2 regions of the Halobacillus ihumii genome follow, and region 2 is predicted to be linked to the other one. Evidence: a T-box and tRNA genes for the amino acid it is inferred to sense, from the RefSeq annotation. Region 2 holds a T-box; the other holds one or more tRNA genes.
What was found. A T-box is a leader RNA that pairs with one kind of tRNA and senses whether it is charged. The one in region 2 lies ahead of alaS (alanine--tRNA ligase), so its partner is inferred to be a tRNA-Ala.
Positions count from the first base shown of each region.

Region 1: it encodes a tRNA-Ala, which carries the amino acid that the T-box ahead of alaS (alanine--tRNA ligase) is inferred to sense. The anticodon was not compared.

Region 1 is NZ_CACVAO010000001.1:2,300,985-2,312,277, reverse strand. Features, by position in the region: gene glmM (phosphoglucosamine mutase) at 1-683, opposite strand, end outside; gene G6R08_RS11570 (CdaR family protein) at 728-1,696, opposite strand; gene cdaA (diadenylate cyclase CdaA) at 1,689-2,507, opposite strand; gene G6R08_RS11560 (anti-sigma factor family protein) at 2,692-3,351, opposite strand; gene sigW (RNA polymerase sigma factor SigW) at 3,367-3,930, opposite strand; gene G6R08_RS11550 (aspartyl-phosphate phosphatase Spo0E family protein) at 4,097-4,285, shown strand; gene rocF (arginase) at 4,294-5,196, opposite strand; gene G6R08_RS11540 (HAD-IIIA family hydrolase) at 5,280-5,798, opposite strand; tRNA gene G6R08_RS11535 (tRNA-Ala) at 5,903-5,978, opposite strand; tRNA gene G6R08_RS11530 (tRNA-Lys) at 6,030-6,102, opposite strand; tRNA gene G6R08_RS11525 (tRNA-Gln) at 6,371-6,445, opposite strand; tRNA gene G6R08_RS11520 (tRNA-Tyr) at 6,514-6,599, opposite strand; tRNA gene G6R08_RS11515 (tRNA-Thr) at 6,619-6,694, opposite strand; tRNA gene G6R08_RS11510 (tRNA-Val) at 6,701-6,776, opposite strand; rRNA gene rrf (5S ribosomal RNA) at 6,794-6,907, opposite strand; rRNA gene G6R08_RS11500 (23S ribosomal RNA) at 7,037-9,959, opposite strand; tRNA gene G6R08_RS11495 (tRNA-Ala) at 10,127-10,202, opposite strand; tRNA gene G6R08_RS11490 (tRNA-Ile) at 10,209-10,285, opposite strand; rRNA gene G6R08_RS11485 (16S ribosomal RNA) at 10,406-11,293, opposite strand, start outside.
Region 2 is NZ_CACVAO010000001.1:347,668-358,960, forward strand. Features, by position in the region: gene G6R08_RS01895 (YrhC family protein) at 1-18, opposite strand, end outside; gene mtnN (5'-methylthioadenosine/S-adenosylhomocysteine nucleosidase) at 84-776, opposite strand; gene G6R08_RS01905 (YrrS family protein) at 809-1,444, opposite strand; gene greA (transcription elongation factor GreA) at 1,565-2,047, opposite strand; gene udk (uridine kinase) at 2,209-2,862, opposite strand; gene G6R08_RS01920 (O-methyltransferase) at 2,908-3,543, opposite strand; gene mltG (endolytic transglycosylase MltG) at 3,652-4,770, opposite strand; gene G6R08_RS01930 (DUF1292 domain-containing protein) at 4,941-5,225, opposite strand; gene ruvX (Holliday junction resolvase RuvX) at 5,241-5,657, opposite strand; gene G6R08_RS01940 (IreB family regulatory phosphoprotein) at 5,657-5,926, opposite strand; gene alaS (alanine--tRNA ligase) at 5,992-8,628, opposite strand; T-box leader at 8,688-8,904, opposite strand; gene G6R08_RS01950 (AI-2E family transporter) at 8,948-10,015, opposite strand; gene G6R08_RS21930 (hypothetical protein) at 10,016-10,192, opposite strand; gene G6R08_RS01955 (TIM barrel protein) at 10,242-11,063, opposite strand; gene recD2 (SF1B family DNA helicase RecD2) at 11,078-11,293, opposite strand, start outside.

The sequences.
Region 1 (11,293 bases), 2.0 Mb from region 2:
ACTAATTTCTGGAGTGCTTCGGGATGAGTGGACCCGACGTTTTTGTTAATATTAAGCCCATCAGGTGAAGATCCAATGGATGAGATATCAGCTTCAAGATCAGCAAACAAGTGTGAAGCCAATGATGACGTCGCGCCGTGTGCACAATCAAGAGCAATATGCAATCCCTCAAAATCATACTCTACCGTTTGCTTCAAGTACTGCATATACTTTTGTCCGCCTTCGAAATAGTCATTAATCTGACCAAGATCTGCTCCTGCTGGGCGAGGTAACTTGTCTTCTTCCCCATCAATCAGTGCTTCTATCTCAGCTTCCTGATCATCCGTTAGTTTAAATCCATCAGGACCAAAGAATTTAATTCCATTATCTTCAACAGGGTTGTGTGAAGCGGAAATCATAATTCCCGCTTCCGCCTGAAGGGCTTTAGTCAGGTAAGCCACTCCTGGGGTTGAGATCACTCCAAGTCGCATAACCTCAGCTCCGATGGATAGAAGTCCGGCAGCTAAAGCCCCCTCAAACATCTCGCCTGAGATACGTGTATCACGTCCAATTAGTATTTTCGGTCTTTGCACGTTTTTCGTCAGGACATAACCGCCAAAACGACCAAGTTTAAAAGCAAATTCAGGTGTGAGCTCTTTATTGGCAACACCTCGAACTCCATCCGTGCCAAAATATTTACCCATATATAGTAACCTCTCTTTCCTAATCCCCAAAATTCATTTTATTGTTATTGGTTATCAGCTTGCTCCACATTTATATCTACTTCTACTGTGTTTGGTTCGACACTGTAGACCCCTTCAGGAAGCGGGATGTCAACCTCTTTTGTCTGGTCTTCTGTAACTTCTGTTACATCGACAGGAATCTCATCAAGACTCTTTATTTCACTCAATACGTCCTTAGGCCCGCTAATCACCACTTCCTTTGTTTCTGTAGTGATGCTGTCCACAATAACCCCTTCAGGTGCGCCCCCTCTAGGTACTACCGATATTGGAACTGTCTTTTCAGGTTTCTTAATCGGTACGGTTACTTCCACCGTTGAAGGATCTGAAAGAACATTTAATTCGTTCCCTTGTGCATCGTAAACTTTCACAGGAGACTCTAGATTTTCAATGGACTCATCCGCGGACCCTACGTCTACAATGGTTTGAACAAGAGCTACTCGGTCTATCACACTAGCCGCTCCAGTGATAGTCACCGTTTCGGGTTCGACTTTCGGTTCCCCTATGACATACTCATTTTCAACCTTACTTTCGTTTATATAATCGACACTGACATTAAAGTCTTCACTGTCTTTTTCTTCAATCGTTACTTCCACCACTTTGGGTTCAATATTGACAGTTAAATTACTTGTTATACCCGTATGCTGCAAGGAAACTTCATGTGTACCAGGCCCTAAATCAGTCAGGTCTGCATATATAGTAAAGTTCTTTTGTCTCACAACAGGAGCCGTTGCCCCTTGTGGACCCTGCACAGATACCACGACGTCTTGTGGCAGACCACTTACAACATATTGTTCACTATCAAACTGTACGTCAAGCGGGATGTTATTCATAATTTCCATATCAGAAGATCCCTCACTTAACCATTGATCCTCTGAATCCATACTATCGTCGATATTAATCGATACCCAGAGAAGCACAGCTAATAGCAATGAGATAATTCGGATAAACCAGCGATTTCTGAATAAATTATCCATTCTTCTTCCCCCTCCAATTCCAAGATTTTGAGGCAGGGGTTTTGGATCCGAAATCTAGTTCATTCCTAAGAATGTTTTCTAAAGTCTCCTGGCTTAAATCTCGATGGAGTTCACCGCTTTTTGTACAAGAGATAGCACCTGTTTCCTCTGACACGACAATCGTCAGAGCATCTGTTACTTCGCTTATTCCCATTGCTGCCCTGTGCCGAGTCCCTAATTCCTTAGAAATAAACGGACTCTCCGACAGAGGTAAATAACAGGCCGCTGCGACTATTTCATTATCTTTAAGTATCACAGCCCCATCATGGAGCGGTGTATTCGGAATAAATATGTTCGTTAAAAGTTCATTCGATAGGTGACCGCCAACAGTAATGCCTGTTTCAACGTAATCACCCATTCCTGTTTCGCGCTCGACCGTAATCAATGCACCAATACGCCGTTTAGCCATGTAGTTACAGGATTTGATAATGGCCTGAATCGATTTCTCCTTATCCTCCTCTTCCGTAGAGGTACGACTAAAGAAACTTCCACGTCCTAATTGCTCCAGAGCTCTTCTTAATTCGGGCTGAAAGAGAATAATAATCCCGAGAAAACCCCATGTCATCGCTTGTGACATCAGCCACCTGAGAGTGCTTAGTCCAGTTAAATTACTCAATAACCATACTCCTAAAACAACGAAGATTCCTTTCAACAGCTGAACGGCCTTCGTCCCCTGGATAAGCATGATTAATTTATATACAACAAACCAGACAAGGGCAATATCAATAGCAATTAGCAGATAATCTAATACATCATTTCCCCCATCAAGCATGCCTACACTTCCTTTTATAAAAAATTGCCATAGCCTGTGTTATTATATCATACTTTTACTTTTACGAATATTGCTAGGAATGGGGAAATTTAAAATTCAAAACCTGCTCGTATAGTCTCCGAATGTGATAAGCTTTTTACGTTAAAAAGAAAACCACTATGAGTTTTTCATAGCGGCCCCTTCACTAGTTATCTGATTCCTCTGATTCTAATGATAAAAGCTCCGTGGTGAATTTCTTCACATGATACCATACCCATTCAAATACTTGGTTAACTTCATGAATCTCACCACTAACATATGCCTGATACTTCTTACCATTAGTAATCTCATCAAGTTCTGATTCTGTAACCATATCACCATTAATGAGCGTGATATCACCATTAATCTTGCCATCTATCTTAAGATCACCGTTCCGAACAACTAGATCACCTTCTACGGTTACGCCTTCGGGAACGATCACTGTATTATCACGAATCACTAGATCATCCTGTTTTGATACAGTTACTTGCTGATCTTGATTCCAGGCAGAAAATATCCCGCTAAACATCAATATGCAAAACACAGCAGCTGCTGTAATAATTGGATGCCTTTGCAGCCAGCGAACATAGTTTTTTCTCTTTTTCTCTTTTGGAAGGCTGGACATTACGTTAGATGTGAAATTTGAAGGTGCTGTAATGGGTCCAGCATTTTTTACTAATGTGATAGACCGCTTCAACTCATGGAAATGAGCCTGGCAAGCTGTGCATACTTGTAAGTGGTCACGCAGTCGTCTCTCTTCTTCTTTTAGCAGGTCGCCATCTAAATACTTATGCATGAGCGCCACAGCTTCTTTATTGCAATTCATTCCCTCTCAACTCCTTTACACATGCCGAAGCCTTTTACGTAAGGCCTCCCTGCCTCGGTGAATTCTTGTCTTTACAGTCCCCATAGGAATATCTAATACTTCAGCAATTTCCTGAAGGGATAATTCATCTAAATACCTGAGTACGATAATACTTCGATATTTAGGGGGCAGGGCGAGAATTTCTCGGTGAATGTAACTTTGCAGCTCAAGGCTTTCTACCTCTTCCTCCGGCAACGCTTGATCAACCGCCAGTTGGGAGTACATGTTTAATCCATTCGTCCCTCTTACCTCAGCATCGAGATAATAATCTGGTTTCCTCTTCCTAATACGATCAATCGTTAAATTCGTGGCAATACGATATAACCAAGTAGAGAATTTCCTCCGCTCGTCAAACGTATGAATGTTAGTGTAGGCCCGAATAAATGCCTCCTGAGCAAGATCTTCTGCTTCATAAGCATTCCCAATCATTCGATAACAGATATGATATACTTTATTTTGATAAAAGGACACGATATCTTCAAACGCAGACTGGTCACCCTTCTTAACTTCTTTAATTTTTTTCATAATCATGGTTTCCATTTACTATACCTCCGCCATCTGTGCGGTTGTTCTCCTCATACGAATGAGAGGAGCAAAAGGTTTCAAAAATTCTATAACTGTTTATTTTCCCTAGTATAATGTTTATTATATAGTAAAATGGGTATAAGAAAAACGTATGAAAAAATTCCCATAGGAGGTGAAGAAAATGGAAAGAGAGTTCATGTTGCTTGAGGAGATTGAAGTTTGCAGAAAAGAAATGAGCAGGTTAGCTTACGAAAATGCATTAACTTCTGAAGAGGTGGTTCGCATAAGTGTGAAGCTGGATCGTTTATTAAACGAGTTTGAAACTTTAAAACAAAAGCAACTTACCCCTCGTAAGGTAAGCTGCTCCTAACTTCCCCATTATTTTAAACTTTCTCCAAAAAGTGACCCCATAAGACCCACAGCCATATTTGCTGTTTTATTTTTCTCATCTAAGATTGGGTTTACCTCTACAAACTCTGCTGACGTAATCATGCTGGATTGAAACAGCATCTCCATCGCCAAATGACTTTCCCGATAGCTTAACCCACCCATTACAGGAGTTCCTACACCTGGGGCCTCCTCAGGATCCAATCCATCTAAGTCTAGGCTTAAATGAACACCATCTGTACGTTCCTTTAAGTATTCAATCGTTTCTTCTACTACTTGGGACATCCCTATACGATCTACTTCATGCATGGTGTACACCTTAATGCCCTTTTCTTTAATCAAAATCCTTTCACCTTCATCCAATGAACGGGCACCAATAATTACAATGTTCTCGGGTTTGATTTTCGGTTGATAATCATGAATATTAGTCAGCTTTTCGTGCCCAATTCCCAGGCTCACTGCTAACGGCATCCCATGAATATTTCCTGAAGGAGAGCTATCCCCAGTATTTAAATCACCGTGTGCATCATACCAGATGACTCCTAAATTATCATAGTGCTTAGCAATACCAGCCAATGAACCCATAGCAATACTATGATCTCCACCTAGAACAAGTGGAAAATTCCCTTTTTCTATAACTTCGTCTACAGTTTCAGCTAACCGATGATTACCTTCTGCTACTTCATTCAAATTACGGAGGTTGTCCAGTTTGTTATCATCTTTTTGGGCAGGACGTTTGATTTCAATATCTCCGAGGTCTTCAATCGTATATTTTAAATTTTCCAGACGCTCAACAATGCCTGCATAACGAATAGCACTTGGTCCCATATCAACACCTCGGCGCATTTGGCCTAAGTCCATAGGTACTCCAATTATAGATAGCTGTTTATTCATAAGTAATGTCCTCCTTTGTTTCTTTAATTGTAGACGTTTTCATACAAGTGGTTCAACCGCACATCTTTCTGCATATATATACGTTATTTGCACGCCAACAGCCAATCTAATGCATGAATAATATCTTTAGCAATCCATCTTATATCTAGTTTTACACCTGACTGTTGCCACTGTCTTAGTGAATCTCCTCCAGCGCCTGTAGTTACAAGGATTCCTTTACAACCAGCAAGTTCAGCTGCCTGCATGTCTGTCAAACGGTCACCTATCACATAACAATTCTCTGGTTGTAACCCATGATCTTCACAGGCACGTTCAATCATCCCCGTCTCCGGTTTTCGGCACCTGCACCCTGCTTTTGGCGTGTGGGGACAGACATAGACGCCATCAAGACCAAAACCGTTCATTTCTTCTTGAAAACTTTTAACAGTTGCATGCCCCTCAGCAATCCCAGGCTGATTGGTAAAGGAAAATAACTTCACACCATTCTCTTGCACCTCACAAAACTTAGCTTGAACACCCGGGTACAATTGAAATTCACCTGGATACTCAATTCTATCTGAGCCCCCCATAGTTCCATCACGATCGACAAAAATAGCTTTCACTAGTTTTCTCTCCTTTATGAAAGGATTTTTATATATTAGTAAGAACCAGAACGCATTAAAAAAAGCTGATATCTATCATGATATCAGCTTAAGCTTATATGTATTGGTGGAGCCTAGCGGGATCGAACCGCTGACCTCCTGCGTGCAAAGCAGGCGCTCTCCCAGCTGAGCTAAGGCCCCTAGAGTATTAATGAGAGACGGAATTGCTTATGCAATATCCGTCTCTCGGGATGAGCCATGGAGGGCTCGAACCTCCGACCCTCTGATTAAAAGTCAGATGCTCTACCAACTGAGCTAATGGCTCATATTTAATAATGACGCTCATACTTTCGTAAGTGATGCTCGTCGTGTTGCAAGGAAAACAGTGAAGCCGCACTCCTCGCAAGCCTGCAAGGAAGTAACGCAAGTAGCTGGCTTGCTCTACCAACTGAGCTAATGGCTCGTATTGAATAATGACGCTCATACTTTCGTAAGTCACACTCATCGTAAAAAGTATTCCTCTAAGTCAGTAACAAGAACGTTTATGTATTTCCTGTTAAATAAAAAAAGCCTTATTCCCTATTAAGATAAAATGGCTGGGCCAGCTGGATTCGAACCAGCGCATGACGGTACCAAAAACCGTTGCCTTACCGCTTGGCTATGGCCCAACATTACAAAAATAGTATGTACTGTTTAATAAATCTTATACGCTAAAAGATGTAATTTAATAATTAAATGGTGGAGGGAGCAGGACTCGAACCTGCGAACCCGATGGGAGCGGATTTACAGTCCGCCGCGTTTGGCCAACTTCGCTATCCCTCCATTGTTATACAAGCGTTAATGGTGCCGGCCAGAGGACTTGAACCCCCAACCTACTGATTACAAATCAGTTGCTCTGCCAGTTGAGCTAGGCCGGCGATAAATGGTGGAGGATGCAGGGCTCGAACCTGCGACCCCTTGCTTGTAAGGCAAGTGCTCTCCCAGCTGAGCTAATCCTCCGGGTTTTATGTAACAAGGCTTGGCAGTGTCCTACTCTCACGGGGATCAACCCGACTACCATCGGCGCTGAAGAGCTTAACTGCTGTGTTCGGCATGGGAACAGGTGTGACCTCTTCGCCGTCACCACCAAACCTTATTATTTTTCAAGGACAAGATATATTATATGACCCTTGAAAGAAAATTTCAAGGTTTTTTTTGAAAACCTTCAAAACTGGATAAGACATTCAAGTTATCAAACATTTAATGTGTACGTTTTCCTTATAGTTAAGTCATCGATTGATTAGTATCCGTCAGCTCCACGTGTCACCACGCTTCCACCTCGGACCTATCGACCTCATCGTCTCTGAGGAATCTTACTTACTTGGCGTAAGGGGAAATCTCATCTCAAGGGGGGCTTCATGCTTAGATGCTTTCAGCACTTATCCCGTCCACACGTAGCTACCCAGCGATGCTCCTGGCGGAACAACTGGTACACCAGCGGTGTGTCCATCCCGGTCCTCTCGTACTAAGGACAGCTCCTTTCAGATTTCCAACGCCCACGACGGATAGGGACCGAACTGTCTCACGACGTTCTGAACCCAGCTCGCGTACCGCTTTAATGGGCGAACAGCCCAACCCTTGGGACCGACTACAGCCCCAGGATGCGATGAGCCGACATCGAGGTGCCAAACCTCCCCGTCGATGTGGACTCTTGGGGGAGATAAGCCTGTTATCCCCGGGGTAGCTTTTATCCGTTGAGCGACGGCCCTTCCATACGGTACCGCCGGATCACTAAGCCCGACTTTCGTCCCTGCTCGACTTGTAAGTCTCGCAGTCAAGCTCCCTTGTGCCTTTACACTCTGCGAATGATTTCCAACCATTCTGAGGGAACCTTTGGGCGCCTCCGTTACTCTTTAGGAGGCGACCGCCCCAGTCAAACTGCCCACCTGACACTGTCTCCGAACCGGATCACGGTCCTGGGTTAGAATGTCCGTACAGCCAGGGTGGTATCCCACCAGCGCCTCCACCGAAGCTAGCGCTCCGGTTTCTCAGGCTCCCACCTATCCTGTACAAGCTGTACCAACATTCAATATCAGGCTACAGTAAAGCTCCACGGGGTCTTTCCGTCCTGTCGCGGGTAATGCGCATCTTCACGCATAGTATAATTTCACCGGGTCTCTCGTTGAGACAGTGCCCAAGTCGTTGCACCTTTCGTGCGGGTCGGAACTTACCCGACAAGGAATTTCGCTACCTTAGGACCGTTATAGTTACGGCCGCCGTTTACTGGGGCTTCGGTTCAACGCTTCGCGCTTACGCGCTAACGCATCCCCTTAACCTTCCAGCACCGGGCAGGTGTCAGCCCCTATACTTCGCCTTACGGCTTCGCAGAGACCTGTGTTTTTGGTAAACAGTCGCTTGGGCCTTTTCACTGCGGCTCCTCGGCAGAGGAGCACCCCTTCTCCCGAAGTTACGGGGTCATTTTGCCGAGTTCCTTAACGAGAGTTCTCCCGCTCACCTTAGGATCCTCTCCTCGCCTACCTGTGTTGGTTTGCGGTACGGGCGCCTCTTTCCTCACTAGAGGATTTTCTTGGCAGTGTGAACTCAGGAGCTTCGGTACTTTAGTTCCCTCCCCATCACAGCTTGACGTTGCCGAGTGGATTTGCCTGCCTCGACCGTCTCACTGCTTGGACGCACACATCCAATGGTGCGCTCTCCTTATCCTCCTGCGTCCCCCCGTCGTTCAAACGGAAAGGAGGCGGTACAGGAATATCAACCTGTTGTCCATCGCCTACGCCTTTCGGCCTCGGCTTAGGTCCCGACTAACCCTGAGAGGACGAGCCTTCCTCAGGAAACCTTGGGCTTTCGGTGAAAGAGATTCTCACTCTTTGTTCGCTACTCATACCGGCATTCTCACTTCTAAGCGCTCCACCAGTCCTTACGGTCTGACTTCGCCGCCCTTAGAACGCTCTCCTACCACTGATCCGTTCGGATCAATCCGCAGCTTCGGTGGTGTGTTTAGCCCCGGTATATTTTCGGCGCAGAGTCACTCGACCAGTGAGCTATTACGCACTCTTTCAATGATGGCTGCTTCTAAGCCAACATCCTGGTTGTCTAAGCAACTCCACATCCTTTTCCACTTAACACACACTTAGGGACCTTAGCTGGCGGTCTGGGCTGTTTCCCTCTCGACCATGAACCTTATCACCCATGGTCTGACTCCCAGAACAAAGTCGTTGGCATTCGGAGTTTGACTGAATTCGGTAACCCGGTAGGGGCCCCTCGTCCAATCAGTGCTCTACCTCCAAGACTTTCTATTCTGAGGCTAGCCCTAAAGCTATTTCGGAGAGAACCAGCTATCTCCGTGTTCGATTGGCATTTCACCCCTACCCACACCTCATCCCCGCAATTTTCAACTTGCGTGGGTTCGGGCCTCCAGTCAGTGTTACCTGACCTTCACCCTGGACATGGGTAGATCACACGGTTTCGGGTCTACGACCGCATACTCATTCGCCCTATTCAGACTCGCTTTCGCTGCGGCTCCGCTTCTGACGCTTAACCTTGCATACAGTCGTAACTCGCCGGTTCATTCTACAAAAGGCACGCCGTCACCCATCAATGGGCTCCGACTACTTGTAGGCACACGGTTTCAGGTTCTCTTTCACTCCCCTTCCGGGGTGCTTTTCACCTTTCCCTCACGGTACTGGTTCACTATCGGTCACTAGGGAGTATTTAGCCTTGGGAGATGGTCCTCCCGGATTCCGACGGAATTCCTCGTGTTCCGCCGTACTCAGGATCCACTCCGGAGAAAAGAAGATGTCGATTACAGGGCTCTTACCTGCTCTGGCTGATCGTTCCAGATCGATTCATCTATCTTCTTTTTTGGTAACTCCAAAGGAGTGTCCTACAACCCCAGAAAGCAAGCTTTCTGGTTTGGGCTGATTCCGTTTCGCTCGCCGCTACTTGGGAAATCGCGTTTGCTTTCTCTTCCTCCGGGTACTGAGATGTTTCAGTTCCCCGGGTCTGCCTTCGTCTACCTATGTATTCAGTAAACGATCCTGCTCCATTACGAGCAGGGGGTTTCCCCATTCGGAAATCTTCGGTGCACAGCCTACTTACGGCTTCCCAAAGCATATCGGTGTTAGTCCCGTCCTTCATCGGCTCCTAGTACCAAGGCATCCACCGTGCGCCCTTATTCACTTAACTATCTGTGAAAAGACGTTTAAAAAATTGATGTTTGATGTCTTGTCATCCCGTGCGGATCTAACGATCCAACACGTTCTGAAATATCTTATCCAGTTTTCAAGGTTCATCCCATTCTAAGGGTTGCTTTTAAAACACAAGAATGTCATTGTGTTTTAAAGTTCATTATATGGTGGAGCCTAGCGGGATCGAACCGCTGACCTCCTGCGTGCAAAGCAGGCGCTCTCCCAGCTGAGCTAAGGCCCCGTTGAATGGTGGGCCTGAGTGGACTCGAACCACCGACCTCACGCTTATCAGGCGTGCGCTCTAACCAGCTGAGCTACAGGCCCATTCACAGGGATCATTATGTTTTTTGATCTCTCAAAACTGAACAACCAACCAGGTACGTCCTCCGTATGCGGCAGCTTCCGTCACCCGTAAGGGTGCTTCCGCCTTGCATATTTCCTTAGAAAGGAGGTGATCCAGCCGCACCTTCCGATACGGCTACCTTGTTACGACTTCACCCCAATCATTGGCCCCACCTTCGGCGGCTGGCTCCATAAAGGTTACCTCACCGACTTCGGGTGTTGCCAACTCTCGTGGTGTGACGGGCGGTGTGTACAAGGCCCGGGAACGTATTCACCGCGGCATGCTGATCCGCGATTACTAGCGATTCCGGCTTCATGCAGGCGAGTTGCAGCCTGCAATCCGAACTGAGAATGGTTTTATGGGATTTGCTACACCTTGCGGCTTCGCTGCCCTTTGTACCATCCATTGTAGCACGTGTGTAGCCCAGGTCATAAGGGGCATGATGATTTGACGTCATCCCCGCCTTCCTCCGGTTTGTCACCGGCAGTCACCTTAGAGTGCCCAACTCAATGCTGGCAACTAAGATTAGGGGTTGCGCTCGTTGCGGGACTTAACCCAACATCTCACGACACGAGCTGACGACAACCATGCACCACCTGTCACTTGGTCCCCGAAGGGAAGACCCTATCTCTAGGGTGGTCCAAGGATGTCAAGACCTGGTAAGGTTCTTCGCGTTGCTTCGAATTAAACCACATGCTCCACCGCTTGTGCGGGCCCCCGTCAATTCCTTTGAGTTTCAGCCTTGCGGCCGTACTCCCCAGGCGGAGTGCTTAATGCGTTAACTTCAGCACTAAGGGGTGGAAGCCCCCTAACACCTAGCACTCATCGTTTACGGCGTGGACTACCAGGGTATCTAATCCTGTTTGCTACCCACGCTTTCGCACCTCAGCGTCAGAAACAGACCAGAGAGTCGCCTTCGCCACTGGTGTTCCTCCACATATCTACGCATTTCACCGCTACACGTGGAATTCCACTCTCCTCTTCTGTCC
Region 2 (11,293 bases):
CCATTCGGATGACTTCATGATGCCACCTCCTGCACGTACACTATAGTAACATATCTATAGCTAAACAAGGGTGGTAATTTCTTCTAGTCTATTGATGAGAGCATTGTCATGATCATCGTTGCTGCATTCGTTGCTGCTTTTGGAAGGAATTGGTCAAATGAAATGGAAGATTCTTTCCCGGCGATATCTGAAAGAGCCCGAATCACAACGAAGGGCGTAGTATATTTATAGCATACCTGGGCAATCGCTGCGGCTTCCATTTCTGCAGCAATCATCTCAGGGAATTTACCGCGTACAAAGTTGACACGAGCTTCTTCTTGCATAAAGGAATCACCTGTGGCAATAATCCCTTTTTTTGCCTTCGCATTCGTTGACTCCACAGCCTCCATAGCTTTTTCCATCAAAACAGAATCTGCCGGATACAAGGCAGGGAGTCCCGGTACTTGACCGTATTCATATTGAAAAGCTGTCACATCCACATCGTGGTGAGTAACAAGCGTGGAGATCACTACGTCTCCAACCTCCAGTTCCTTGGCAAATCCTCCGGCTGAACCTGTGTTAATGACGCGATCAATAGTAAAACGCTCATGCAAAATCGTCGTTGCAATCGCAGCATTTACTTTTCCGATTCCCGATTTTAGTAAGACAACTGTCTGGTTACATAGAACGCCTTTAATAAACACACTGCCTGCGGCCTCGATCGTTTTATCGATAGTCATTTCGCTTTTTAGTAATTCTATTTCTTCGTCCATTGCTCCAATTATTCCGATGGCCATACTATTGCTCTCCTTTGTTTATTTCCATAGTCTTATTGATAAGGGTTACTTGCTAATTCTTCTACTTTAATCGGTTTATATCCTTCACCTTCTACCCAATGAATATAAACACGATACGTCTGCTGCTGCGCTTTATCTGAGACTGTGGCCTCTACTTTCTGAGGTCCGCCCCCATTTTCTACTCGCCAGGCAATCATATTGCTCGTATTAATTGAAGTAGCCTTACTTGCAGCTTGTAAGATTTCCTGCCAATCTTGGGTGGATTTCTCGTAGGTTACGGTATGATTGCCATTGGTTTGCTGCTCTGTCGCAACCGGTTCCCAATCTTTAGTAATCACACGTTCTACATTTTCCTTATCACTTTCTTTAACGACTGCATCCTTTTCTTCTTTTTTATCTTCCTCTTTATTTTTTTGTTTGGAAGACTCACTATCCTGTTCTTCTTGTTCATCCGTTATCACGTTTAATTCTTGCTCATTAGAAGAATTGCCATTCCCTGATTGCTGATTACTTGCTGTCTGATCACTTTCTCCTCCAAAAATAAAGGAAGCTATAAATACAACGATCAGCAAAGCTCCTGCACCTGCGAGCCATGTGAGTAGTTTAGTACCTCTTCTTTTTTTCTCAAATCTATTTGCTCTAGAAAAAGAAGATTCTTTTTTACTCATAATTTCTCCTCCTTTACCCCACCTAGTATACATAAAAAACTCAAATCATTAACATGCACTGTAGTCACATACCTGTTTTAAAATTAGAGAAAAAGACAGGGATGCCCCTGCCTTTCTGAGTTACTTAGTTGTCACTGAAACAATCTTAACATCAAGTTCCCCGCCTGGAGTCACTACGGTTACTTTATCTCCAACTTCATGGCCGATTAAACTCTGAGCCATTGGTGAATCGTTACTTATCTTCCCTTCAAAAGGATCAGCTTCTGCGCTTCCTACGATCGTATAAGTCTCTTCATCGCCATCTGGAAGCTCTTGAAAGGTAACTGATTTACCCATGGATACCATGTCAGGATTATCATTGTCATTTTCAATGATAACCGCATGGCGGATCATATTTTCGACTGTCTGGATTCTCGCTTCTACAAAAGCTTGTTCATCCTTCGCAGCATCATACTCGGAGTTCTCTGATAAATCTCCGAATCCTCGTGCTTCTTTAATTCGTTCAACTACTTCTTTTCGGCGTTCATTTTTTAAGTGCTCAAGTTCTTCTTGAAGCTTTACTTTACCTTCTGCAGTCATATAAAAGCTTTTCTCTTGTGCCATTTCCACTACACTCCTCTTTCCGACAAAAATGACCGTTATCCCGGCATATAGCGAAATGAGCAGTACAACATGTACGCCCATTTGATAACTAATATAGTGTATCTGGGACATAGGTTTTCTAGAACTTCTATCATGAACTATGCCAGATATCTTATCTTTTTTCAACTATTTTCTTTACTAAGCTTTTGTCCTTTTTCATAAAGAACTGTCTGGATCTTCGTAGCCATTAAGTCAATGGCCACATGATTCTGACCGCCCTCTGGAATGATCAAGTCGGCATATCTCTTAGTAGGCTCCACAAACTGCAGATGCATAGGACGCACTACATTGATGTATTGGTCAATGACCGAGTCTAAAGTCCTTCCTCGTTCATTAATATCACGCATCATTCTTCGTATAATTCGAACGTCAGCATCTGTATCCACAAACACCTTAATATCCATTAAATCACGCAGCCGAGCGTCCTCTAATACTAATATGCCCTCAACTATAATGACTTCCTTAGGTTCAATCTGTATCGTTTCATCAGACCTTGTGTGCATCTTATAATCGTAAACGGGTTTTGAAACCGGCTTCTCCTGAATCAGATCTTTTAGATGATCAATGAGTAAATCATTATCAAAAGCTAAAGGGTGGTCATAGTTTGTTTTCAATCTTTCTTCAAGAGGAAGATGACCCTGATCCTTATAATAATAATCTTGTTCAACCATAAGTATTGTCTTATCAGCAAAACGCTGAATAATAGAACGGGTTACACTTGTCTTGCCAGAGCCTGTCCCTCCAGCTACACCAATCACAACAGGTTTATCACTCATGCTTATGGGTTCTCCTTTCATCCCAAAAAAGTCGGTTTAGTTTGTTTAATTATGGTTCTTAACTGTAATGGCTACCCCATCGCCAATAGGGACAATTGACGTATGGTAATGTTCTTGAGTTGTTAACCACTGGTTGAAGTTCCGAATCTTCTTAGCCAGCTTCTTCATTCGTTTAGTGGCCTCGCGGTCATCTGCGACATATCCTTTAAACAGGACGTTATCGGTAACAATCATCCCATTATCCGCTAATAGCGGGGCATATAAGTGGAAAAACTCCTCATATTTACCTTTGGCAGCATCTATAAAAATAAAATCAAAGGGAGCGGATTGACTCACTTTATCTTTTAAGTCGAGAGCATCGCCGTAAAGAATCTCAATCCGATCTTCCGCCTGAAATTTGTGAACATTATCAACAGCTTGTTGAAAACGTTCTTCGTCTCTTTCTATCGTCGTAATCGAGCTGGTTGGAGAAGCCTCGAGCATTCGAAGTGCAGAATAACCGATCGCTGTTCCAATCTCAAGCAGTTTATTAGGTTTATGCAAACGGATCAGCTGCATCAAGAATTGAATGCCGTGAGGTTCCATAATCGGTACCCCTTGCTTACGTGCCTCATGTTCTAATTGTCTTACTTCCTCAGATGATGCCGGCAGTAAAGATTGCAAGTACGCATGTTGTTCCATTACTATGCTGTCCCCTTTCATCTTGGACAAATCCATTTACAACCCTGTTATTCTAACATAAACAAAGAGAGAAATGCGAGTAATTCTCTGCATTCCTCTCTTTTACGCTTATGAAATATGTTCTTCTTTTAATTTGTTGTGTTCTTCAAGTGTCTTAGAGTAATAAATATTGCCTTCATCGTCTGCAAGGAAGTACAGATAATCTGACTCAATCGGGTTAGCTGCTGCTTCAATGGCATTTTTATGGAAGCTTGAAATGGGTCCTACTGGCAGCTTTTTCACATGATAAGTGTTGTAGGGTGATTCTACTTCGAGATCTTCATAAAGCACACGATCCTTATGTTCACCAAGTGCATAAAGAACCGTTGGATCTGTCTGCAGTTTCATGCCTTCTTCGATTCGATTATAGAAGACCCCTGCAATTTTCTTCCTATTTTCTGCTGTTCGAGCTTCATTTTCAAGTAACGAAGCCATCGTAATTCCTTCATGGAGTGTCATTTCTCGCTTAGCAAATGCATCGCGATAAGGCAGGACAACTTTCTCCGTCCGTTTGATCATTTTTTCAACAATTTGTTCGATACTTGGATCTTCCACATAAAAGGCATAGGTTGAAGCAAACAAATAACCTTCTAGCGGGTATCGGATTTCCGGTTTTAAAATGACTTCATCCAGCAGAGCCGGATGTTGCTCAATAAGTTGGTTCACATACCCTCGGTCATTCACTTTTGCCATAAACTCTTCTTTTGTGAATCCCAGCTCTTTAGCATAAGATTCAGCAATTTGCTCCAATGTATAACCTTCTGGAATGGTCACACTAAATACCGGGTCTTTCCTGACTTTCCCTGTTTTTAATGATTCAATAATTTGATCAATCGTCATCGCAGAGGTAAATTGATACGTTCCTGCTTGAAAGCCTGTCTCATTTTTAAACTTGGTGTAAAATCTGAAAATGAGAGCATTATTAATCACATTATTTTCTTCCAATATTTGAGCAATTTGTGAAGTTGAAGACCCCAATGGTATTTTAATATTCTTCTGGGTTTCATCATCTGGATCTACAGGCTGGAGTGCATTGTTGATATAAAAATATCCTGACACGCCACCAACTAGAAGGACGATAATTATAGTTGTTAATACAATCGCAACAATTTTACGAACTGTGCTTGCCTCTTCACTTCTTTTTTTTATGCGGTCTTTATATTTCTTTTTAAAATTTGAATCAGACAACAACGTTCCTCCTTCCGTCCGCTACATTATACTACAAATAACGCGCTATTTTCCATATCTTCACACAATATACATGATAACCTGAGAATTGTGCAAGTCATCAGAACGTATGCATTAAAAACAGCCTATAGCTCTATGGCTATAGGCTGTTCTATAGAATGAAAAATAACTTACGTTAAATCCTCATCTGTGAGTGTGTTAAGCATTTCCTCTACCATTTCCCACTCTTCGTCCGATTCGATTTGGTAAAGAGCTAAATCGTCCTCTTCATTTCCTTTCTCTTCATATCGGAAAGCAAAAACTTCGACTTCGTCTCCTTCTTTCTGCTCTGCCGGTACGACGGCTATATAAGATTGTTCTGTTTGTTCTACGTCAAACGTAAACAATACTTCAAATAAATGTTCTTCTCCATTTTCATCCGGGATGATAATTCGCTCTTCTTTTTCTAGTGCCATTAGTATGAGCCTCCTTTATTGTGGTGAATCTAAATAACTTTGCAGTATGATCACTGCAGCCATTTTATCAATGACTTTTTTCCTTTTTGCTCGGCTGACATCTGCTTCGAGTAAAACACGCTCTGCAGCCATGGTAGTCAACCGTTCATCCCATAGATGAACGGTTAGTTTATAATGTTTCTCCAGCCACTTCGCAAATTGCTGGCTGGCTTCGCCTCGGGGGCCGATCGTGCCATCCATATTTTTAGGAAGTCCTACAACAGCTTCTGTAATAGTATTCTCATCTATCAGCTTTTTCAGAGGCTCCTTAGCTGTCGTATAATCTCGTTCATCCCATTTTAATGTGGTAAGGCCTTGAGCTGTCCATCCAAGTGCATCTGAGATAGCAACCCCGATCGTTTTCTCCCCTACATCTAATCCAATCTTTTTCATTAAGCATCTCCATTATTCTTTTCCAGATAAAATTTGACCAATTCTTCAATTAGCTCGTCCCGCTCCATTTTGCGTATTAAATTCCTTGCATCCTGATGGCGTGGAATGTAAGCCGGATCGCCCGAAAGCAGATAGCCTACAATCTGATTGATGGGGTTATAGCCTTTCTCTTGCAAGGAATTGTGTACAGATAATAGTACGGACCGGACATCCTCTTCAAATGGCTCCTCTGAGAAATTAAAACGCATTGTCTTGTCCATTGAACTCATTTACAGTCACCTCGCACTTCATAGTATTTAACTCCATTATATACCTATTTATAGGAATGTAAAAACTAGTTGTTATGGCTTGCGTATTCTTTGGCATATTGCAATGCTTCAGGGATCTTAGCAGCATTCTTTCCTCCGGCCTGTGCCATGTCAGGGCGGCCGCCTCCCCCGCCGCCGCAAATGGTGGCAGCTTGTTTAATTAGATGACCTGCATGATATCCTTTTTCGACTAAATCCTTTGAAACTCCTGCAATTAGCTGAACTTTTTCTCCATTAGGTGTTGCCAGCAGAATTATTCCAGAACCAATGTTTTGTTTTAAATCATCGACCATTGCCCGGAGAGCATTCATATCCTTAACGTCTACTTGTTTGGCTAAAACATTCACCCCTTGCACTTCTTCGACTTCATCAAGAATAGAAGTAGCTTCGATATTAGAAATCTTAGTAGATAGTGATTCATTTTCTCGTTGAAGCTGCTTTATTTCCTGTTGTAAATTCTGAATGCGATCAGGAACCGTCTCTACCTTCGTTTTCAGTAGAGAACCTGCCTCTTTGAGAAGGGATTCTTTGCTATTCATATATTGATAGGCCCCTTTAGCTGTTACGGCCTCCATTCTTCTCGTTCCTGCACCAATACCTGATTCACTAACAATTTTAAATAATCCGATCTCAGCTGTGTTATTAACATGACAGCCGCCGCAAAGTTCAAGGCTGTATTCGCCGATCTCAACCACCCGAACTTCTGAGCCGTATTTTTCCCCAAATAAAGCCATTGCTCCTTTTTCCTTCGCTTCTTGTAAAGAAGTATAAGCAACAGAGACAGGAATTGATTGCCATATTCTTTCGTTAACAATGGCTTCAATTTGCTCTATCTCTTCATTCGTTACAGACCCAAAATGGGAGAAATCAAAACGAAGGCGATCTGTTGCAACAAGGGACCCTGCCTGGTTGACATGCTCACCTAATACATCTTTAAGTGCCTGATGAAGAAGGTGTGTAGCCGTATGATTCTTCACGATAAAGGTTCTTTGTTCTTGATCCACCTCTGCTGCAACGAGCTCCCCCTTGGTGAGCATTCCTTGTTTAACAATAGCCTCATGCATATTTTGTCCGTTTGGAGCTTTTTGAACAGACGTTACTTCGAGCACGGCTTCGTCTGTTTTTATCGTGCCTGCATCCGCAATTTGACCGCCGCTCTCAGCGTAAAAAGGTGTCTTCTCAAGGAAGAAATAGACTCTGTCACCCTCAGTTGCTTCTGAAGCAAAGTCTTCTTCTTTAATTAGCTCAACCACCTTTGTTTCAGCCGAAAGCCGGTCGTAGCCTATAAATTCACTCGCCACATGAACATCTCCAAGTACACCTGCCTGAACTTGCATACTATCAGACTTCTGACGTGCATTACGAGCCCGTTCTCTCTGCTTTGCCATTTCAGTTTGGTACCCTTCTTCGTCTATCGTGAAACCAGCTTCGGCAATGTATTCCTCGGTAAGCTCCTTCGGAAATCCATATGTGTCATAAAGACGAAAAACTTCTGAACCAGGGAAAATGTTACTTCCTTTCTCTGTTTCCTGTTTCATAATTGTAGAAAGAATGGCCAGGCCGTCATTCAATGTTTCATGGAAGCGCTCCTCTTCCGTACGAATGACATTCTGGATAAACTCTTGTTTTTGTTGCACCTCTGGATAAAAGTCATGCATGATGTTTGCTACTTCAGGAACAAGTCTGTACATGAATGGGTGATCAATTCCAATCTGCTTTGCAAATCGTACAGCTCTCCGTAATAGCCGGCGGAGCACATATCCTCGTCCTTCGTTAGAAGGCAAAGCTCCATCGCTAACAGCAAATGTAACCGTACGCATATGATCCGCAATTACTTTAAAAGCCGAATCATGGGCTACATCTTTTCCATATTTATATCCTGATATCTCTTCAGTCGCTTCTATGATTGGCATAAACAAATCGGTTTCAAAGTTGGTTGGCGTGTCCTGAATAACACTAACCATCCGCTCAAGACCCATTCCTGTATCAATATTCTTTTTCGGAAGCGGTGTGTACGTATCATCAGGATTGTGATTGAATTGAGAAAATACAAGGTTCCATATTTCCAAATAACGTTCGTTCTCTCCGCCTGGATACAATTCAGGGTCTTCTGGGTCATGACCGTATGCTTCACCACGGTCATAAAAGACTTCTGTGTTAGGACCGCTTGGACCTTCGCCGATATCCCAGAAGTTCTCTTCTAACCGGATAATCCTTTCCTCATCTACCCCAATCTTATCTTTCCATAATGAGTAGGCTTCATCATCTTCCGGGTGAACCGTGACCGATAGTTTTTCAGCATCAAATCCAATCCAGTCCGGGCTCGTAAGGAATTCCCATCCCCAGGCCATAGCTTCTTCTTTAAAATAATCTCCAATTGAGAAGTTACCGAGCATTTCAAAAAATGTATGGTGGCGGGCTGTGAAACCTACATTTTCAATGTCGTTTGTGCGGATCGATTTCTGCGCATTTACAATTCGCGGGTTCTCCGGAATCACACGGCCATCAAAATATTTCTTCAAGGTAGCTACACCACTGTTAATCCATAATAGAGATGGATCTTCATGTGGAACAAGTGATGCACTCGGTTCGACACTGTGGCCTTTTTCTTTAAAAAAGTCTAAAAACATCTGTCGTACTTCAGCCGAAGTCAATGATTTCATTTTTCAACCTCCAATATTAATATCTCCATACAAACGAAAAACTCCCGTTCCTGCACTATGGCAGGGACGGGAGTTTATTCCGCGGTACCACCCTGATTATAGACACTTCTATTCTGTCTATCACCTCAACACGCACATAACGGGGCGCTTGCCGGCGGGTATTAGCCGCACTCGGGAATAGCGTTCAACAGAGCTTCTTTTATACTTCTTTCAGCCTATGGAAGTATCTCTCTTCTAAAGGGGCTGCTGCCTACTGATTTCCTTCAATGTGTTCATCGTTCGTATAGTATTGATATGCGCTATTATAGATAACATCTGACTATCTGTCAACGCGCAGACGCGAATGGCCAATTTCCTCCACCACCACTTTTAAACAAGTAAGAACCGGGACTGCTGCGATCATGCCTGCCACACCAGCAAGCTCACCACCAGCCAGTAATGCTAATATAATTAATAGTGGGTGAATGTGAATACTTCTCCCCATAATGTATGGTGATAACAAGTTCCCTTCCATAATCTGAATCACAAAAATAGCAATAAGAGCTATAATAAGTGTTTTTACTGAAATCGTTACCGCAACGATTAAAGCTGGAACTGCCCCGAGCAGTGGCCCAAAATAAGGGATAATATTAGTAATCCCGGCCACCACTCCCAACAAGAGCGGATAAGGCAGTCCGGCCAGCCAAAAACCTACCGTCGCAAAAAAGCCGACAAATAAACTGATCAGTAATTGCCCTCTAATATAGCCTCCAAGTGAATGACTAAGTCTACCACTGACATGTTGGGCTTCCCCATGCCATTTTTCCGGAAGAAGACGTAACAAAGAATGAAAAATTAGCGAATGGTCTTTTAAGAAGTAAAACGTCATGACCGGAATTACAGCCAGCAATACAATCAAGTTAAATACCCCGCTTAATGCAGCAGCTGCTGACATCAGCCATTCACTCAGCCATGCCTCAAAGTCAGAAAAACGCTCATCAAGATGCTCATGAATGCCATCTGGAAAACGTTCTGTTTGGGCATAAAATTCGCTTGTCCAGTTTTGATAGGATTCCATTAGATGCGGAAGCTGCACACTCAATGTTTTCAACTGTTCCAATAGGTGCGGATAACCACGATAAATGGAAAATCCGGTGACCGAAAAAAAGGCAGCAAAGATAAGCAGGATCGATAAACTTCGTGATAAGCCAAGCTCCTCCAAAAAATGTACAACAGGATGAAGTAATAGAGATAACACGATCGCGAGTATAAAGGGTAAAAGAATTCGCAGGATCATAAGCACTACATGGTCATAATAAGGATACAGCCAAGCTAAAATAAGCATGAAGAGTAACACTACAAAGCATATTACACTGCGGAGTATCCATTTATTGGCTTTCTCGCTCATTTATGATCCCGACTGATAGAAAATATCATTTAAGGAACTTAAACTTCCATCCTCTTCTATTTGGTTAATATTCACCTTTCCATCCTCAATAGACAATTCGATAAAACATGTCCAGCAATAATATTGGTCATTGCCTATGCGTCCAAGGTTTCGCCCCTGGCAATTTGGACATTTCATAGAACATACTCCTTTTTTTACCAAATAGTATGTCCCTAGTTATCTCCCTTCATACATGTTGAAGAACGCTGTCTATCCAGCTAATCGATTCAGTTACAAACTGATCGGAAGGCCTGGAATGGGGGGTATGTTCGAATATGAAATATTTAGCCTGCCCCCGGGCCAGATAATTAATGATCGGCTTAATCCTGAAATACCCTTGAGATTCCTCATAATTAGGATGCGGCGGCACCCAAATATACTTTGTTCCTTCTATTAAAATATTATGTAAGTGGACTACTTTAATAAACGGCTCCAACTTCTTGAGATAAATGGGCCATTCTTCCCCAACCGCCAGCAAATAGTCGCCAATATCAATACAAAGAGACAAGCTGTAAGTTTCCCAAAGATACTGAGGGAAATCATGAACAACTTTAATATTATGAGGAGACATAGCAGGGCCAAGTTTAGGCTCACAAACAATGGAGATTTTGTAGTCTTCCTGTAATCTGTTAAGAAAACTCAATCCCTCCTCCACTTTCGCATTTATACCCTGAATGCTGCTTTCTTTTATGAATGGAAAATGAACGAGTACATAAGCAGCGCCTAACATCGATAATGTCCGTACTTCTTTTTCAAACTGCTGCCTTGCCTGTTCAGGTTCAAAAGAAATAAAGTCGAGGAGATCATATTTACTCTCTCCGCGTATAAGCGGAGAATGAACCCCATAACGATATCCATTCTTGTTGGCCAGGCGAAGAAAGTATTCAAAATCTGTATAGCTCGGAAACTCCCCTATTTCTACATGCTTAAACCTTGCATTAAATAGTTGCTGAAATTGATTTGGATCAGACATAATGGTACTGCCTGAGAAACCTAATTCATGGACCATACGGCCACCCGCCTTTACATAAAGTCATATGGAGAAAGCTCTTCTTCGTCCATCACTTCTTCATTCATCTCCTCGGTCGATTCCTGCTGCAGTTTATCCACTAAATGAGTATATCTTAAGTTCGTATCAGTCGTCTGCACACCTTCTAGAAAGGCATTCGTGTCCCCGCATATAATCAGTGAATGCTTCGATCTCGTTATGGCTGTGTACAGCAGGTTTTTTCTTAGCAT